Regions from separate parts of the Sphingomonas taxi genome, predicted to be linked through region 1. Evidence: predicted binding sites of a transcription regulator. Region 1 holds the regulator's gene; the other holds the start of a gene.
The links. The regulator LexA, encoded in region 1, represses DNA repair genes until DNA is damaged. The targets are predictions, from matches to a motif close to GTTCCNCNCTTGTTCT.

Region 1 (7,602 bases):
CATTGGCGGTTGGTCGCCAGCGCACAGCCGCTCTGGCCGCCGGTGCCGACCGGCGAACAGGTGTCGGGAAGGCCGCCGGCAGCCCGGCCGACCTGGTCCATCGTCGCGGCGCGATTGCCCCATGCCTGGTTCTTGGCCGGGATCGGACCGCTGTCGCGGAACTGCTTGGGGATGCGATAGGGCTGTTCGAGCGTCGAGCAGATGACGATCTCGGTATCGCTGCTTTGCGGGCATTTCTGGCCGACGCCGAGCGTGACCGCGCGCACGCGCTGCGGCGGCGTGCCCGACCCTGCCGTATCCGCCACCGGCGCGCTCTGCGCACCGGCAACCGCGGGCAACGCGATCAAAGCGGCAATCATCAACGGGCGGAACATGGCATGCGTCTCCTTTGCGACCTCAACGTGCAGGCGACGCAGTTTCTCCCGGCGCGCGACACGGAGCGGTTATAAGCGCCCGGAGATTGCTACAGGATTGCCGGGACGCAACAGGCGTTGCACCGGCGCGGGCATCGTTTATGGCGGCGCGATGATCTTGGTCGTCGACAATTACGACAGCTTCACCTGGAACCTCGTCCACTATCTCATGGAGCTGGGCAGCGAGGTGGAGGTGGTGCGCAACGATGCCATTTCGGCGGGACAGGCGCTGTCGTCGGGCGCGGAGGCGTTCCTGATCTCGCCCGGCCCGTGTACGCCGACCGAGGCGGGGGTGAGCCTCGATCTCGTCGCCGCCGCTGCCGATGCCGGCCGGCCGTTGCTTGGCGTCTGCCTCGGCCATCAGGCGATCGGCCAGCATTTCGGCGGTCGTGTCGAGCGCGGCGGGCTGATGCACGGCAAGACCTCGCCCGTCGCCCACGACGGTACCGGCCTGTTCGAGGGCCTGCCCTCGCCGTTCACCGCGACGCGCTATCACAGCCTGATCGTCAACGACGTCCCCGCACCGCTGGTGGTGAATGCGCGCGCCGACGACGGTAACGTTATGGGCTTCCGCCACGCGACGCTGCCGATCCACGGCGTCCAGTTCCATCCCGAAAGCATCGCCACCGAACACGGCCATGCGATGCTCGCCAATTTCCTGCGGATCGCCGGCATCGCGGTCAAGGCGCCGGCGTGACGATCCTGACGCTGCTGCCCGATCCGTCGACGCCGCTGTCGCGCGAGAGCGCGGCGCAGGCCTTCGCCGACATCCTCGACGCGCGCGTGTCGGAAGAGGCGATCGCCGCCTTCCTCATCGCTTTGTCCGACCGCGGCGAGACGAGCATCGAGATCGCCGAGGCCGCGCGCGCCCTTCGCGCCCGCCTCATCCCGATCGCCGCCCCCGCCGGCGCGATCGACGTCTGCGGCACCGGCGGCGACGGCCATCACACGCTCAACGTCTCGACCGCGGTGGCGTTGGTCGTCGCCGCCTGCGGCGTGCCCGTCGCCAAGCACGGCAACCGCGCCGCCTCGTCCAAGGCGGGCGCCGCCGACACGCTCGAGGCGATCGGCCTCGACTTGGAGGTCGCCGGCGCCACCGCCGAGGGCAGCCTCGCCGATCTCGGCATCGCCTTCCTGTTCGCCGCCAACCATCATCCCGCGATGGCGCGGATCACCCCGATCCGCCGCCGCATCGGCAAGCGCACCATCTTCAACCTGATGGGGCCGCTCGCCAATCCGGCGCATGTCACGCATCAGCTGATCGGCATCGCCCGCCCCGATTACGCCGGCCTCTATGCCGAGGCGCTCGACCAGCTCGGCACCGCCCGCGCCGCGGTGATCTCGGGCGAGGAGGGGCTCGACGAACTCTCCACCGCCGGCCCGAGCATCGCGGTCAACGTCGGCAGCGCGACGCTGCCGCGCACGATCGTGCCAGAGGACGCCGGCCTGCCGCGCCATCCGCTCGCCGCGATCCGCGGCGGCGACCCCGCCTATAACGCCGCCGCGCTGCGCCGCCTGCTTGCCGGCGAGCCGGGCGCCTATCGCGACGCGGTGCTGCTCAACGCCGCCGCCGCGCTGGTCGTCGCCGGCCACAGTCCCCATCTCACCGCCGGCGCGCACGCCGCCGCGGCCGCGCTCGACGACGGCCGCGCGGGCGCGCTGCTCGACCGCTGGATCGCCTACCGATGACCATCCTCTCCCGCATCATCGAAACCAAACGCGCCGAGGTCGCCGCACGCAAGGCGACCACGAGCCTCGCCGATCTCGACGCACGCATCGCCGCGGTGACCAAACCGCGCGGCTTCCGCGCCGCGCTCGACGCCAGGCCGGGCCACGCGCTGATCGCCGAGATCAAGAAGGCGAGCCCGTCGAAGGGCCTGATCCGCGCCGATTTCGATCCCCCCGCCCATGCCCGCGCCTATCAGGCGGGCGGCGCCGCCTGCCTGTCGGTGCTCACCGACGAGCAATGGTTTCAGGGCTCCGACGACTATCTCATCGCCGCGCGCGCCGCCTGCGACCTGCCGGTGATCCGCAAGGATTTCATGGTCGATCCGTGGCAGGCGACCGAAAGCCGCTCGATCGGCGCCGACGCGATCCTCATCATCGTCGCCGCGCTCGACGACAACCAGATGGCGGAGATCGAGGCATCGGCGCGCGACTGCGGCATGGACGTACTGGTCGAGGTGCACGACGCGCACGAACTCGACCGCGCGCTCAAGCTCAAGTCGCGACTGATCGGGGTCAACAACCGCGACCTGCGCGACTTCACCGTCGATTTCGCCCGCACCTACGAACTGGTCGACAAGGCGCCCAAGGGCTGCACCTTCGTCGCCGAGAGCGGGCTCGAGACGCGCGCCGATCTCGATGCGATGGCCGCACACGGCGTGCACTGCTTCCTGATCGGCGAGGCGCTGATGCGCGCCGACGACGTCGAGGCCGCGACCCGCGCGATGATCGAATGAGCGGGCTCACCCATCTCGACGCCGACGGCGCCGCGCATATGGTCGATGTCGGCGACAAGGCGGTGACCAGCCGCCGCGCCGTCGCCACCGGCCATATCGCGGTCGCCGCGGATGCGCTCGCCGCGATCCGCGACGGTGCGGCGAAGAAGGGCGACGTGCTCGCCGTCGCCCGCGTCGCCGGCATCATGGCGGCGAAGAAGACCGCCGAGCTCATCCCGCTCTGCCACCCCCTCCCCCTCACCCGCGTCACGCTCGATCTGGTGCTCGACGACACCGGCATCACCGCCACCGCGCTCGCCGCGACCGACGGCAAGACCGGCGTCGAGATGGAAGCGCTCACCACCGTGTCGGTCGCGCTGCTGACCATCTACGACATGGCGAAGGCGATGGACCGCGGCATGATGATCACCGGCATCCGCCTGCTCGAAAAGGCCGGCGGCAAGTCCGGCGACTGGCGCGCCTGACGCCATGGCGCTGTTGCCGATCGCCGAGGCGCAAGCCCGCCTGTTCGCCTCGGCGGCCCCGGTCGCCGTCGAAGAGGTACCGCTCGCTCAGGCGCACGGACGCTGGGCCGCCGCCGACGTCGGCGCCCGCCGGACGCAGCCGGCGACCGATCTGTCGGCGATGGACGGCTATGCCATCCGCTTCGCCGACCTCCCCGGTCCCTGGACGCTGATCGGCGAAAGCGCCGCCGGCCGCCCCTTCGCCGGCGCGGTCCGCCCGGGCGAAACGGTTCGGATCTTTACCGGCGCGGCGATGCCCGCGGGCGCCGACACGGTGATGATCCAGGAGGAAGTCGCCGCCGACGGCACGGCAATCCGGCTGACCGGCGAAGGTCCGCCGACGCAGGGCCGCAACACCCGCCGCCGCGGCCTCGATTTCACCACCGGTGACCGGCTGATCGCGCAGGGCGAGCGGCTGACCGCCGCGCGGATCGCGGTCGCGGCGACCGGCGGCGTGGCGACGATCGCCGTCCACCGCCGCGTGCGGGTCGCGATCTGCGCGACCGGCGACGAACTGGTCGAGCCCGGCCGCGGCGCCTCGCCCGACGCGCTCCCCGAATCGAACCGCGCGATGCTGGCGGCGCTGCTCGCCGACCTGCCGATCGAATTGATCGATCTCGGCATCCTCCCCGACGATCTCGCCACGTTGCGGGACGCCTTCGCCGGTGTCGAAGCCGATTTGCTCGTCACCACCGGCGGCGCTTCGGTCGGCGACCACGATCTCGTCCGCCCTGCGCTCGAGGCGGCCGGCGGCAGCATCGACTTCTGGCGGATCGCGCTGCGCCCCGGCAAGCCGATGATGGCGGGCCGGCTCGGCGACACGATCCTGCTCGGCCTGCCCGGTAATCCGGTGTCCGCGTTCGTCACCGCGTTGCTGTTCGTCAAACCGCTGGTCGCGCACCTCGCGGGCGCCGCCGACCCGCTACCGCGCACGACGATGACCATCCTCGGCGAGGACCTGCCCGCGAACGGCCCGCGCACCGACTATCTGCGCGCCGAGCTGCGCGACGGTCGCGCCTTTGCCTCGACCATCCAAGACAGTTCGATGCTCCTCACGCTCGCCCGCTCGCACTGCCTGATCGTGCGGCCGGTCGACGCGCCTGCCACCAGTGCGGGCGACTCGGCACAAATCCTCGTCATCGCTTGACGGGCGCTATCCTGTTCCCTAGAAGTTCCGCGTCTGTTCCGACGGGGAAGGTCCGCTCATGCTCACGCGCAAGCAACACGAGCTCGTTTGCTTCATCAACGACCGGCTGGAAGAAACCGGCATCTCGCCCTCGTTCGAGGAGATGAAGGAAGCGCTCGACCTGAAATCCAAATCGGGCGTGCATCGCCTGATCAGCGCGCTCGAGGAACGGCATTTCATCCGCCGTCTGCCCAACCGTGCCCGTGCGCTCGAAGTGCTGCGCATGCCGGAACGGTCGGAACGCAAGCCCGCGCCGGCCGCCCCGGCCGTGCCCCCTGCCAAGACCGGCAACGTCCGCCCCGCGGCGACGCCGGCCAACGACGTCATCGAAATCCCGCTGCACGGCCGCATCGCCGCCGGCGTGCCGATCGAGGCGTTCGAGGGAAGCTCGATGCTCGCGGTGCCGGCCGCGCTGCTCGGTTCGGGCGAACATTATGCGCTGGAAGTATCGGGCGATTCGATGGTCGAGGCGGGCATTCTCGACGGCGACTATGCGCTGATCCGCCGGACCGAAGTCGCCCGCGACGGCGAGATCGTCGTCGCGCTGATCGACGACAGCGAGGCGACGCTCAAATATTTCCGTCGCGAGGGCGCGATGGTCCGGCTCGATCCGGCCAATCGCGCCTATGAACCGCAACGCTACGTGCCCTCGCACGTCCGCGTGCAAGGCAAATTGTCGGGCATCCTGCGCCGCTACGATTGAGCCGCCGGCGGGATCGCATATGGGCCTCCATGTATGCCCAACGCTTTCCACCCTCTCTCGGTCACCCCGGACTTGTTCGAGACCTCTGCGAACGTCATCCCAGTGCTCCTGCGAAAGCAGGAGCCCAGGAGTCCGGAACGCCATACGCCGTTGTTCTGCTTGGCTCTGGACTCCTGCGTCCGCAGGAGCACTGGCGGACTTTCACGGGGCACCCCATCGACGCTTTCTATGGTGCTCGCCCGTCACCGCCGGCATGACCCGCACGGCAGCGAACCACGGATGCGCATCCGCGTCGCGCCGCACCGTCCGCACGTCGCCACCCGCGAAGGTCACCGCGACCCCGCCGGTCCGCCGCAGCATCGGCGCGTCCAGCCGGAGCCAGCGCGGCCGGCACGTTCGCGGCAGATGGCGTTCGCTCACCACCACATCCGCACGCGCACAGGCCGTCGCGAGATCGTCGCGGTTCACCGGATACAGGCTCCGCGTCGCCAGCACCCGCCAGCGCCGCCCGCCCGCATCCACATCGACCGCACAGGCATCGCGCGTGCAGCGCGCCGCCGCCTGCTCCCCCAATAGCATCCCCGCGTCGGCGCCGCCGTTTTCGGCGAGCATGTCCCGCGTATAGTCCCCGGCCCGATCACGCAGCAGCGCCAGCCCGCCGCCGACACGCACCGCCATATGCCGCCCGTCGCCCGTCACCAGCAGGTCGGGCGCGGGCGTCAGCCACGTCCAGCCCGCACCGATGACGAGCGGTACCACGCCGAGCCGCCGCCACCGCGTCCGCCACAAAGCCAGCCACAATCCCCCCGCCACCAAGAGCGCAAACGCCGCCGCCGGCATCGACGGCAGCGCAAGCGACGATCCCGGCGCAGCGGCGACCGCATGCGCGAGGACCAGCAACAGGCGTAAGGCGACATCGGTCGCCCACCAGACCGGCCCGCCGCAGCCCAAGGCGTCGAGCAGCAGGGCGAGGGCCTCCAGCGGCATCACCACGAAGGTGGTGAGCGGGATGGCGACGATGTTCGCCGCCGAGCCGTAGAGCCCCGCTTTGTGGAAGTGATAGACTGCGATCGGCATCAGCGCCGCCTCGACGACCAGCCCGGTGAGCAGCAGCGACACCAGCGATCGCAGCACGCGAGCCATTCGCCCCTCCTCGCGCGGCGCGAACCATGATTCGACACGCGGATGCTCGTGCAGCGCGACGATCGCCGCGATCGCCGCGAAGGACAGTTGGAAGCTCGCGCCGGTCACCGCCTCCGGCCAGACGAGCAGCACCGTCATCGCGCCCGCGGCGACCAGCCGCAACGTCACCGCCTCGCGCCCGAGCACCAGTGCCCCCAGCACCAGCAGCGATGCGACGCAGGACCGGATCGTCGGCACCTGACTGCCGGTGAGCCAGGTATAGCCGATCGCCGCCAGCGCTCCTGCCGCCGCCGCGACCAGCGGCAACCGGACGCGGATCGCCAGCCACGGCCACAAGGCGAGCAGCCGCATGACCAGCAGCATCGTCGCACCGACGGCTGCGGTGATGTGCAACCCGCTGACCGACAAGAGATGCGCGAGGCCGGCGCGGCGCATCGCTTCCGAATCGTCCGGGGTGATCGCACCCTCGTCACCGGTGGCAAGCGCGGCCGCGATCCCGCCGCGGCTGCCGTCCAGCCGGGCGGTGATATGATCGGTCAGCCGCGTCCGCAGGCCACCCCCCGCCGGGGCGGGCCGGATCACCGTCACCGGCGCGAAACCACGCCCGGTCGCGCCGATACCCGCGAACCACGCCACCCGTGCGAAATCATAGGCGCCGGGCACCGCGGCGTCGGGCGGCGGCATCAGTCGCGCCCGCAGCCGGACGACCGCACCCGCCCCCAGGTCCGCCGGTACGTCCGCCGCGGCGAGATTGACCCGCAGCCGCGTCGGCAGGCCCTGGCCGGCGTCGGCGCGGATCGTCAGCCGCATCAGTCCGCGCGCGATCAACGGCTCGGCCCGCTCGACGCTGCCGCGTACCACCGCGACGACCGGGCGTGCGAGCACCGGTTCGGCGACCCGCTCCGCCCGCCACCAGATCAGCGCCAACCCGGCGGCGACGGCCACGGCACCGAGCGCGACGACCCGCGCAGCCCGGTCGCCGCGTGCCAACCCGATGGCGGCGAATGCCACGGCGGCGCACAGCAGCAGCGTCGTCGTCCACGTCCGCGGATCGGGCAGCACGAACCACGCCGCGATCCCGCCACCGAATGCCACCGGCAGCCACAGCACCAACTGATCGCGTTCCGCCTCCAGCCATTCTTCGATACCGACGCGCAACCGTTCCATGGCGCGGGGCATTTGAAGGCGCAGA
Region 2 (7,602 bases), 1.6 Mb from region 1:
GAGAATATACAGCGTGTTCCCGGTCGCGCGGCGGGCGAGTTCCTTGGCGAGCTTGACGCGCTGCGCCTCGCCGCCCGACAGCGTCGTCGCCTGCTGGCCGACCTTGACGTAGCCGAGGCCGACCTCGACCAGCATCTCCATCTTGTCGCGGATCGGCGGCACCGCCTTGAAGAATTCTGCCGCATCCTCGACCGTCATGTCGAGCACGTCGGCGATGCTCTTGCCCTTGAACTTCACCTCCAGCGTCTCGCGATTGTAGCGCGCGCCGTGGCAGACGTCGCAGGTGACGTAGACGTCGGGGAGGAAGTGCATCTCGATCTTGAGCACGCCGTCGCCCTGGCACGCCTCGCAGCGGCCGCCCTTGACGTTGAAGCTGAACCGGCCGGGCTTGTAGCCGCGCGCCTGGCTCTCGGGCAGGCCGGCGAACCAGTCGCGGATCTGCGTGAAGCTGCCCGTATAGGTCGCCGGGTTCGAGCGCGGGGTGCGGCCGATCGGCGACTGGTCGATGTCGATCACCTTGTCGAGATGCTGGAGGCCGCTGACCTTGTCGTGCTTGCCGGCGAGGATGCGCGCGCCGTTGAGCGCGCGCGCCGCGGCGGCATAGAGCGTGTCGATCGTGAAGCTCGACTTGCCCGAGCCCGACACGCCGGTGATGCAGGTGAAGGTGCCGAGCGGGATGCTCGCGGTGACGCCGGTGAGATTGTTGGCGCGCGCATTGTGGACGGTGAGCTGCTTGCCGTTGCCCTTGCGGCGCTTGGCCGGCACCGGGACCTGGCGGGTGCCGTTGAGATAGTCGGCGGTGATGCTCGTCTTGCTCTTGAGGATCTGCTTGAGCGTGCCCTGCGCGACGATCTGGCCGCCGTGGACGCCGGCGCCCGGCCCCATGTCGATGACGTAATCGGCGGTGCGGATCGCATCCTCGTCATGTTCGACGACGAGCACGGTGTTGCCGAGGTCGCGCAGGCGCCTGAGCGTCGCGAGCAGCATGTCGTTGTCGCGCTGGTGCAGCCCGATCGAGGGTTCGTCGAGCACGTAGAGCACGCCCGACAGGCCGCTGCCGATCTGGCTGGCGAGGCGGATGCGCTGGCTCTCGCCGCCCGACAAGGTGCCGCTGGTACGGTCGAGGTTGAGATAGTCGAGGCCGACGTTGTTGAGGAAGCCCAGGCGCTCGACGATCTCCTTCAGGATGCGCTCGGCGATCGCGCGCTGTTGGTCGCCGAGATGGTTGGGCAAATCGGTGAAGAAGGCGAGCGCGTCGACCACCGAGAGATGCGTGGCATAGGCGATGTCGCGCATCGCGATCTTGACCGCCAGCGCCTCGGGCTTGAGGCGCGCGCCGTGGCAGACCTCGCACGGGCGCGAGCTCTGGTATTTGGACAATTCCTCGCGCATCCACGCGCTCTCGGTCTGGAGCAGGCGGCGGTTGAGGTTGCCGACGACGCCCTCGAACGGCTTCTTGACGTCATAGGCCTTCTTGCCGTCGACGAAGGTCAGCGTGACGGGCTTGCCCTTGCTGCCGTGCAGGATCAGCGCGTGGATCGCCTCTGGCAGGTCGGCCCAGGGCGTGTCGAGGCTGAAGTCGAATTCGCGCGCGAGGCTGCCGAGCACCTGCATGTAATAAGGGCTGGGCGGGTTGGATTTGGCCCAGGGGACGACGGCGCCCTTCTTGATGCTGAGCCCGTGGTTGGGGACGACGAGATCCTCGTCGAACAGCAGTTTCTCGCCGAGCCCGTCGCAGGCTGGGCAGGCGCCCTGCGGCGCGTTGAACGAGAACAGCCGCGGTTCGATCTCGGCGATGGTGAAGCCGCTGATAGGGCAGGCGAACTTCTCGGAGAAGACGATGCGGCCGGGAGGGGCGTTGTCGCCGAGCACTTCCGACTTGGGCGTGTGCGGCGTATATTCGTCTTTGGCGGGGTCGGCGGGATCGACATAGGCGAGGCCGTCGGCGAGTTTCAGCGCGGTCTCGAAACTCTCGGCGAGGCGCGTCGCGGCGTCGCCGCGCACGACCAGCCGGTCGACGACGATCTCGATGTCGTGCTTGAACTTCTTGTCGAGCGCGGGGGCCTCGTCGATCTCGTGGATCTCGCCGTCGATGCGGACGCGGGTGAAGCCCGCCTTCTGCCATTCGGCGAGTTCCTTGCGATATTCGCCCTTGCGGCCGCGCACGACGGGGGCGAGCAGATAGAGGCGCGTCCCCTCGGGCAGCGCGAGGACGCGGTCGACCATCTGGCTGACGGTCTGCGCGGCGATCGGCTCGCCGGTCGCGGGGCTGTAGGGGATGCCGACGCGCGCCCAGAGCAGGCGCATGTAATCGTAGATCTCGGTGACGGTCGCCACCGTCGAGCGCGGGTTGCGGCTGGTCGTCTTCTGCTCGATCGAGATCGCCGGCGACAGGCCCTCGATATGATCGACGTCGGGCTTCTGCATCAGCTCGAGGAACTGGCGGGCGTAGGCGGAGAGCGATTCGACGTAGCGGCGCTGGCCCTCGGCATAGATGGTGTCGAAGGCGAGGGACGACTTGCCCGAACCCGACAGGCCGGTGATCACCGTCAGCGTATCGCGGGGGATGTCGACATCGACGTCCTTGAGGTTGTGCTCGCGCGCGCCGCGGACGGTGATTTTGGTCAGCATGTGGCGGGTTCTACTTCTGTTCTGTGTCTGGGGCTAGTCCGGGAAGTAGGAACGCGCGGGAGGCTTCGCCAGCACCACGTTGAAACGCGCGGCGCGTGTCTTATCTCGGCGACACACAGACAGAGAGGCCGCGCATGGGCAAGAAGACGAAGAAGGCGAAGCTCCCCAAGGAGGTGCTCGGCATCCGCCTGCCCAAGGAGCTGCGCGAGGCGGGCGGGGCGTTGCTTGAGAAAGCGAACAGCCCGCAGGGGCGCGAGATGCTCGCGGCGGGGCTGACGATGGCCGCGGCGGCGGCGACCGCGGCGGTGGCGAAGGGCCGGACGAAGCGCGAGGCGGCGGGGGAGCGGCCGGTGCCGCCGGTGCCTCCGACGACGGGGGCGGCACCCGAGCCGCGGCGTCCACCCGAACCGCCGCAGGGCACGCAGACGCAACCCGATCCGCAGGCGATCGCCGATGCGGTCGGCAAGGCGGCGGAGGCGCTGCTCGGCCGGTTGTTCGGGGGGAAGAAGGCCTAGGCCGGATCGGCATGCGGTGGTGTCGCGGCCTTGACCGTCCGGGTGCATCACCGCGGTTTTGTCGGGGGCCTTTGCAAACGCCGCGTAGTGCTCCTGCGAACGCAGGAGCCCAGGCGTTCCGAGCGCCATAAGGTGTTGTTTTGTTTGGCTCTGGGCTCCTGCGTTCGCAGGAGCACTGTGCTGATGTGGACTGTCTTAGAGCCTCGACGTGTTCCGGCGTCCATCGGGCCGTGCGGGATGGTGTCCCGTCAAGTCTTACCCCTCGCCGCAGGGTGGACCCCGGAACAAGTCCGGGTGACGGGGTGGGCTTAGCAGACGGTGGGCTCGTGCGAACGCCCCTGTGCGATCGCTTTGGGGTGACGGAAGAGCGAAGCTTCGGCGCTCATCATCGGCCGGGATACGGAATGTCGATCTGGCCCGCGGGCATCAGGACAGCCTTTGCTTGAGCGGGACGATCGTCTGTGGCGTCAGGTCGACCGGGCGTTGCCGCCATGCCCGACGCGGCTGGCGGTCGCGCTCGGGCAGGAGGTCGTTGGCGGCCTCCCATTCGGTGAAGCGGAACTGCTCGATCTGGTCGGTCATCGCATGCGTCTCGTCGACCAGCTTGCGCGCGGCGGCGGTCTCTTCTTCGGCGACCGCGGCATTCTGCTGTGTGACGTTGTCGAGCTCGGCCACCGCGGCCGTGATCTGCTGCAAGGCGAGGGACTGATGTTCGACGTTCTCGGCGATGTTGGTGGTCAGCAGTGCCATCTTGCCGACGCGCTCGATCACCCGGCCGAGGGCGATCTCGACGTCGCCGACCGAGCGGACGCCGAGCCCGATCTGCTCGGCCGAGCGGCCGATCCGTCGCTTGACGTCCATCGCGGCCTCGGCCGACCGTCCGGCAAGCGCGCGCACTTCCTGCGCGACGACCGCGAAGCCCTTGCCGGCTTCGCCGGCGCGTGCCGCCTCGACCCCGGCGTTGAGCGCCAGCAGGTTGGTCTGAAAGGCGATGCGGTCGATGACGACGAGGATTTCACCGATTTCGTTGGAGAATTGTTCGAGCCGGTTGATCGCGGCGACCGCGTCCTTGAGCATCTCGCCCGACTTTTCGGCGTCGACATGCGCTTCCGAAACCGCTTGGCGCACCTGCACGGCGTTGCCGGCGGAGTCGGTCAGCGCGCCGCTGAGCTGCTGGAGCGCGCTGGCGGTTTCCTCGAGGCTCGTCGCCTGCCGCTCGGTACGTTGGGACAGATCGTTCGATGATTGCATCAATTCCTGCGCGCCGGACGCGATATCGGTGGCGCTGAGGCGGACCGAGGCCAGTGCCGTGCCAAGGGCGTCGGCGGCGTGGTTGAAATCGCTCTTGAGCTTGCCGAACTCTCCGGCGAGGGCGCCTTCGACCCGCACGGTGAGATCGCCGCCGGCGAGCTTGTGCAGCGCGCCGCCGATGCTGCGGACGATGAGGCGGGCCTGCTCGCGACGGATCATCTCGGTCAGCGCCCCGACCGCGACCGCGAGCAGGCTGAGAAAGGTCACGGCGGCCAACAGCGTCCGGTTCGCGGCGCGTTGCGCGACCGCGGCCTTGTGGCGCAGCGCGGCGACCTCTGCGGTCATCGCATCGATCTGGGCGTCGGCGACCTTCGAAGCGGCCCGTTCGGCGGGGCGGACGACCTCGCGCAGATGGCGCAATGCGTCGGACCGGTTGCCCGCGTTCGCTTCGGCGGCAACCTCGCCCAGTGCGGCGACGACGGTGTGCGACAGGCGGAAATAATCCTCGGGCAGGACGTGGCGCGCCTTGGTGTCCTCGAGGTCGCGCAACATCTGGCGCATCTGCTGCGAGCGTGTGTCGAACTTCCGGACGATGATCCCCCGTTCCTCGGGATCGGTTTCGGTGATGAGGTTGAGCGCGTCGCGCTGCAGCGAGCGACTGACCGAACGGACCTCGGTCACGGCCAGCACCCGCTCCTGCGCTTCCAGTGCGGCGACGTTCGCCGCCTCCAGCGCACGGTCCTCGCGGTACGTCACGCCCGCCAGCAGCCACAGCAACAGGATCGCGCCGACCAGGGGCGCGATGACGCGGACGTTGAAGCGGCGAAGCAGCAAGTGTCTATTCCTCTGATGGCGGAAAAGAGCAGCCGCCCCACCAATTATAGAGGCGCGCGATCGCGCGTTTATACTTCGGGAGCAAATATCGGACCGGGCGATTCACGCGTGCTGCCGAGCGGCAATGGACCGGACCGGAGCGGCATGGTTATAGGTGCGGCATGACGTCGCGGCGGTAGCGGCAAGGGGACGATGATGAGAGCAACGGCACGAGTGACGGCGGTTTTGGCGATTGCCGCGGCAACGCTCGCGGCCGCCGCCGCGCAGGCGCAGACGGCGGCGCAGGCGGTCGTCGCGCAGCAGGCGCAGGATCCGGGGGCGCGCGCCGGCACGGCGTATGACGTCGCCTTCCCCAATGCGGTGCATCACGAGGCGCAGATCACCGCGACCTTCGCGCGGGTGCCGGCGGGGCCGCTGCGCGTGCGGATGGCGCGCTCGTCTCCGGGACGCTATGCGATCCACGAATTCGCCAAGAACGTCTATGCGGTGTCGGCGAAGGACGGCAGGGGGCGCCCGCTGCGACTTATCCGCAGCGATCCCTATGGCTGGACGGTCGCCGGACACGACGGCACCGTCGTCGTCACCTACACCCTGTTCGGCGACTGGGGCGACGGCACCTATGCGCAGATCGACACGACGCATGCGCACCTCAACATGCCCGCCACCTTCCTGTGGGCGGAAGGCTATGACGACCAGCCGATCCGCGTGCGCTTCACGCCGTTCGACCCCAAGTGGCGGATCGCGACGCAGCTTCCCGCCGCCAGGGGCGCGAACAGCTTCTGGGCGCCCAACCTGCAATATTTCATGGATAGCCCGACCGAGATCAGCGATTTCGCCTTGCGCGAATGGCCGGTCACCGATGCGCTGGGCAAGAGCTATGTCGTGCGGCTGGCGGTGCATCACGCCGGCAGCGACGCCGATCTCGATACCTATACCGCCAAGGTGAAGCGGGTGATCGCGCAGCATTATGCGCTGTTCGGGCAGGCGCCGCGCTACGATTACGGCACCTATACGTTCATCGCCGACTATCTGCCGCAGATCACCGGCGATGGCATGGAGCATCGCAACTCGACGATCATCACCGACAAGCGCGGGCTCGCCGAGGCGAAGTTCGCGCAGCTCAACACGCTGAGCCACGAGTTCGTGCATAGCTGGAACGTCGAGCGGCTGCGGCCGGCCGAACTGGAACCGTTCGACTTCACCCGCGCCAATCCGACGCCGTCCTTGTGGTTCGCGGAAGGCTTCACGCAATATTACGGGCCGCTGCTGATCCGCCGCGCCGGCGAGATGAGCGTCGACGATTTCCTGCGTGGGCTGGGCGGTACGCTGAGCGGCGTCGTGAACAGCCCGGCGCGGCGCTACGGCGGGCCGGAGGAGATGAGCCTGCGCGCGCCCTTCGTCGATGCCGCCAAGGCGATCGACCAGGTCAATCCGAACATCTTCGTGTCCTATTACCCGTATGGCGCGGTGGTGGCGCTGGCGCTCGATCTGCAATTGCGGCAGCGCTATCCGGGGCTCTCGCTCGATGCCTATATGCGCCATCTTTGGACGACGCGCGGCGATACCGAGCTGAAATATACGCCTGCCGATCTCGAGCGGGGACTGGCCGAGCTGACGCGCGATCCGGCCTTCGCCAAGGCGTTTTTCGACGGGTCCGTGCATGCGAGCGGGCTGCCCGATTATGCGCCGCTGCTGCGGCAGGCGGGGCTGGTGGTGCGGCCCGTCGACGCGACGCGCGGCTGGGCGGGGATGAACCTCGTCGATGGCGAGGGCGGCGTCGGCATCGGCGACGCGCCGCGGCCGGAGGCACCGGCCTATGCGGGCGGGCTGGAGCGGGGCGACGTGCTGCTCGGTCTCGATGGCGCGCCGGTGCGCGATGCGGCGGCGGCGCAGGCGGTGCTGGCGGGGCACAGACCGGGCGACCGCGTCGCGGTGCGCTTCCGCCAGCGCGGGGTGGAGCGCGATGCGGTGCTGCGGCTGGCTGCCGATCCGTCGTTCGAGGTGGTGCGCGGCGAGACGACCGGGGTGGCGGTGACGCCGGCGCAGATGGCGTTCCGCGAGGGCTGGCTGGGCAAATAGGACGCGCGCGGAGGCGCGGAGGGAAGAAGGGATTTGCGCGCAGAGGCGCAGAGACGCGGAGGTGTCGCGCTCGCTGCGCCGAAGGCGCCTTCCTCATGACGGTTGGGCGTTCCGGTAGGCTGGCTGCGCATCACCTCTGCGTCTCTGCGTCTCTGCGCGCTAAATTTCGATCACGCGAAGACGCGAAGACGCGAAGAGGGGGTAGGGCCACGCTCGTGGTGAGGATGCGCGCGCCTCAAGCGGGGCATCTCCGCGCCTCCGCGCCTCCGCGTGAACCATTCCTCGCCTTACG

Region 2: uvrA (excinuclease ABC subunit UvrA) is a predicted target of LexA. The motif match lies at 2,639-2,654, and genes of this name have one in related genera.

Annotation. Positions count from the first base shown of each region.
Region 1 is NZ_CP009571.1:1,091,976-1,099,577, forward strand. It holds gene MC45_RS04865 (hypothetical protein) at 1-374, opposite strand, end outside; gene MC45_RS04870 (anthranilate synthase component II) at 526-1,110, shown strand; gene trpD (anthranilate phosphoribosyltransferase) at 1,107-2,102, shown strand; gene trpC (indole-3-glycerol phosphate synthase TrpC) at 2,099-2,875, shown strand; gene moaC (cyclic pyranopterin monophosphate synthase MoaC) at 2,872-3,339, shown strand; gene MC45_RS04890 (molybdopterin molybdotransferase MoeA) at 3,344-4,525, shown strand; gene lexA (transcriptional repressor LexA) at 4,584-5,267, shown strand; gene MC45_RS04900 (ComEC/Rec2 family competence protein) at 5,469-7,589, opposite strand.
Region 2 is NZ_CP009571.1:2,716,579-2,724,180, reverse strand. It holds gene uvrA (excinuclease ABC subunit UvrA) at 1-2,631, opposite strand, end outside; gene MC45_RS12420 (hypothetical protein) at 2,766-3,146, shown strand; gene MC45_RS18620 (methyl-accepting chemotaxis protein) at 3,573-5,231, opposite strand; gene MC45_RS12410 (M61 family metallopeptidase) at 5,445-7,310, shown strand.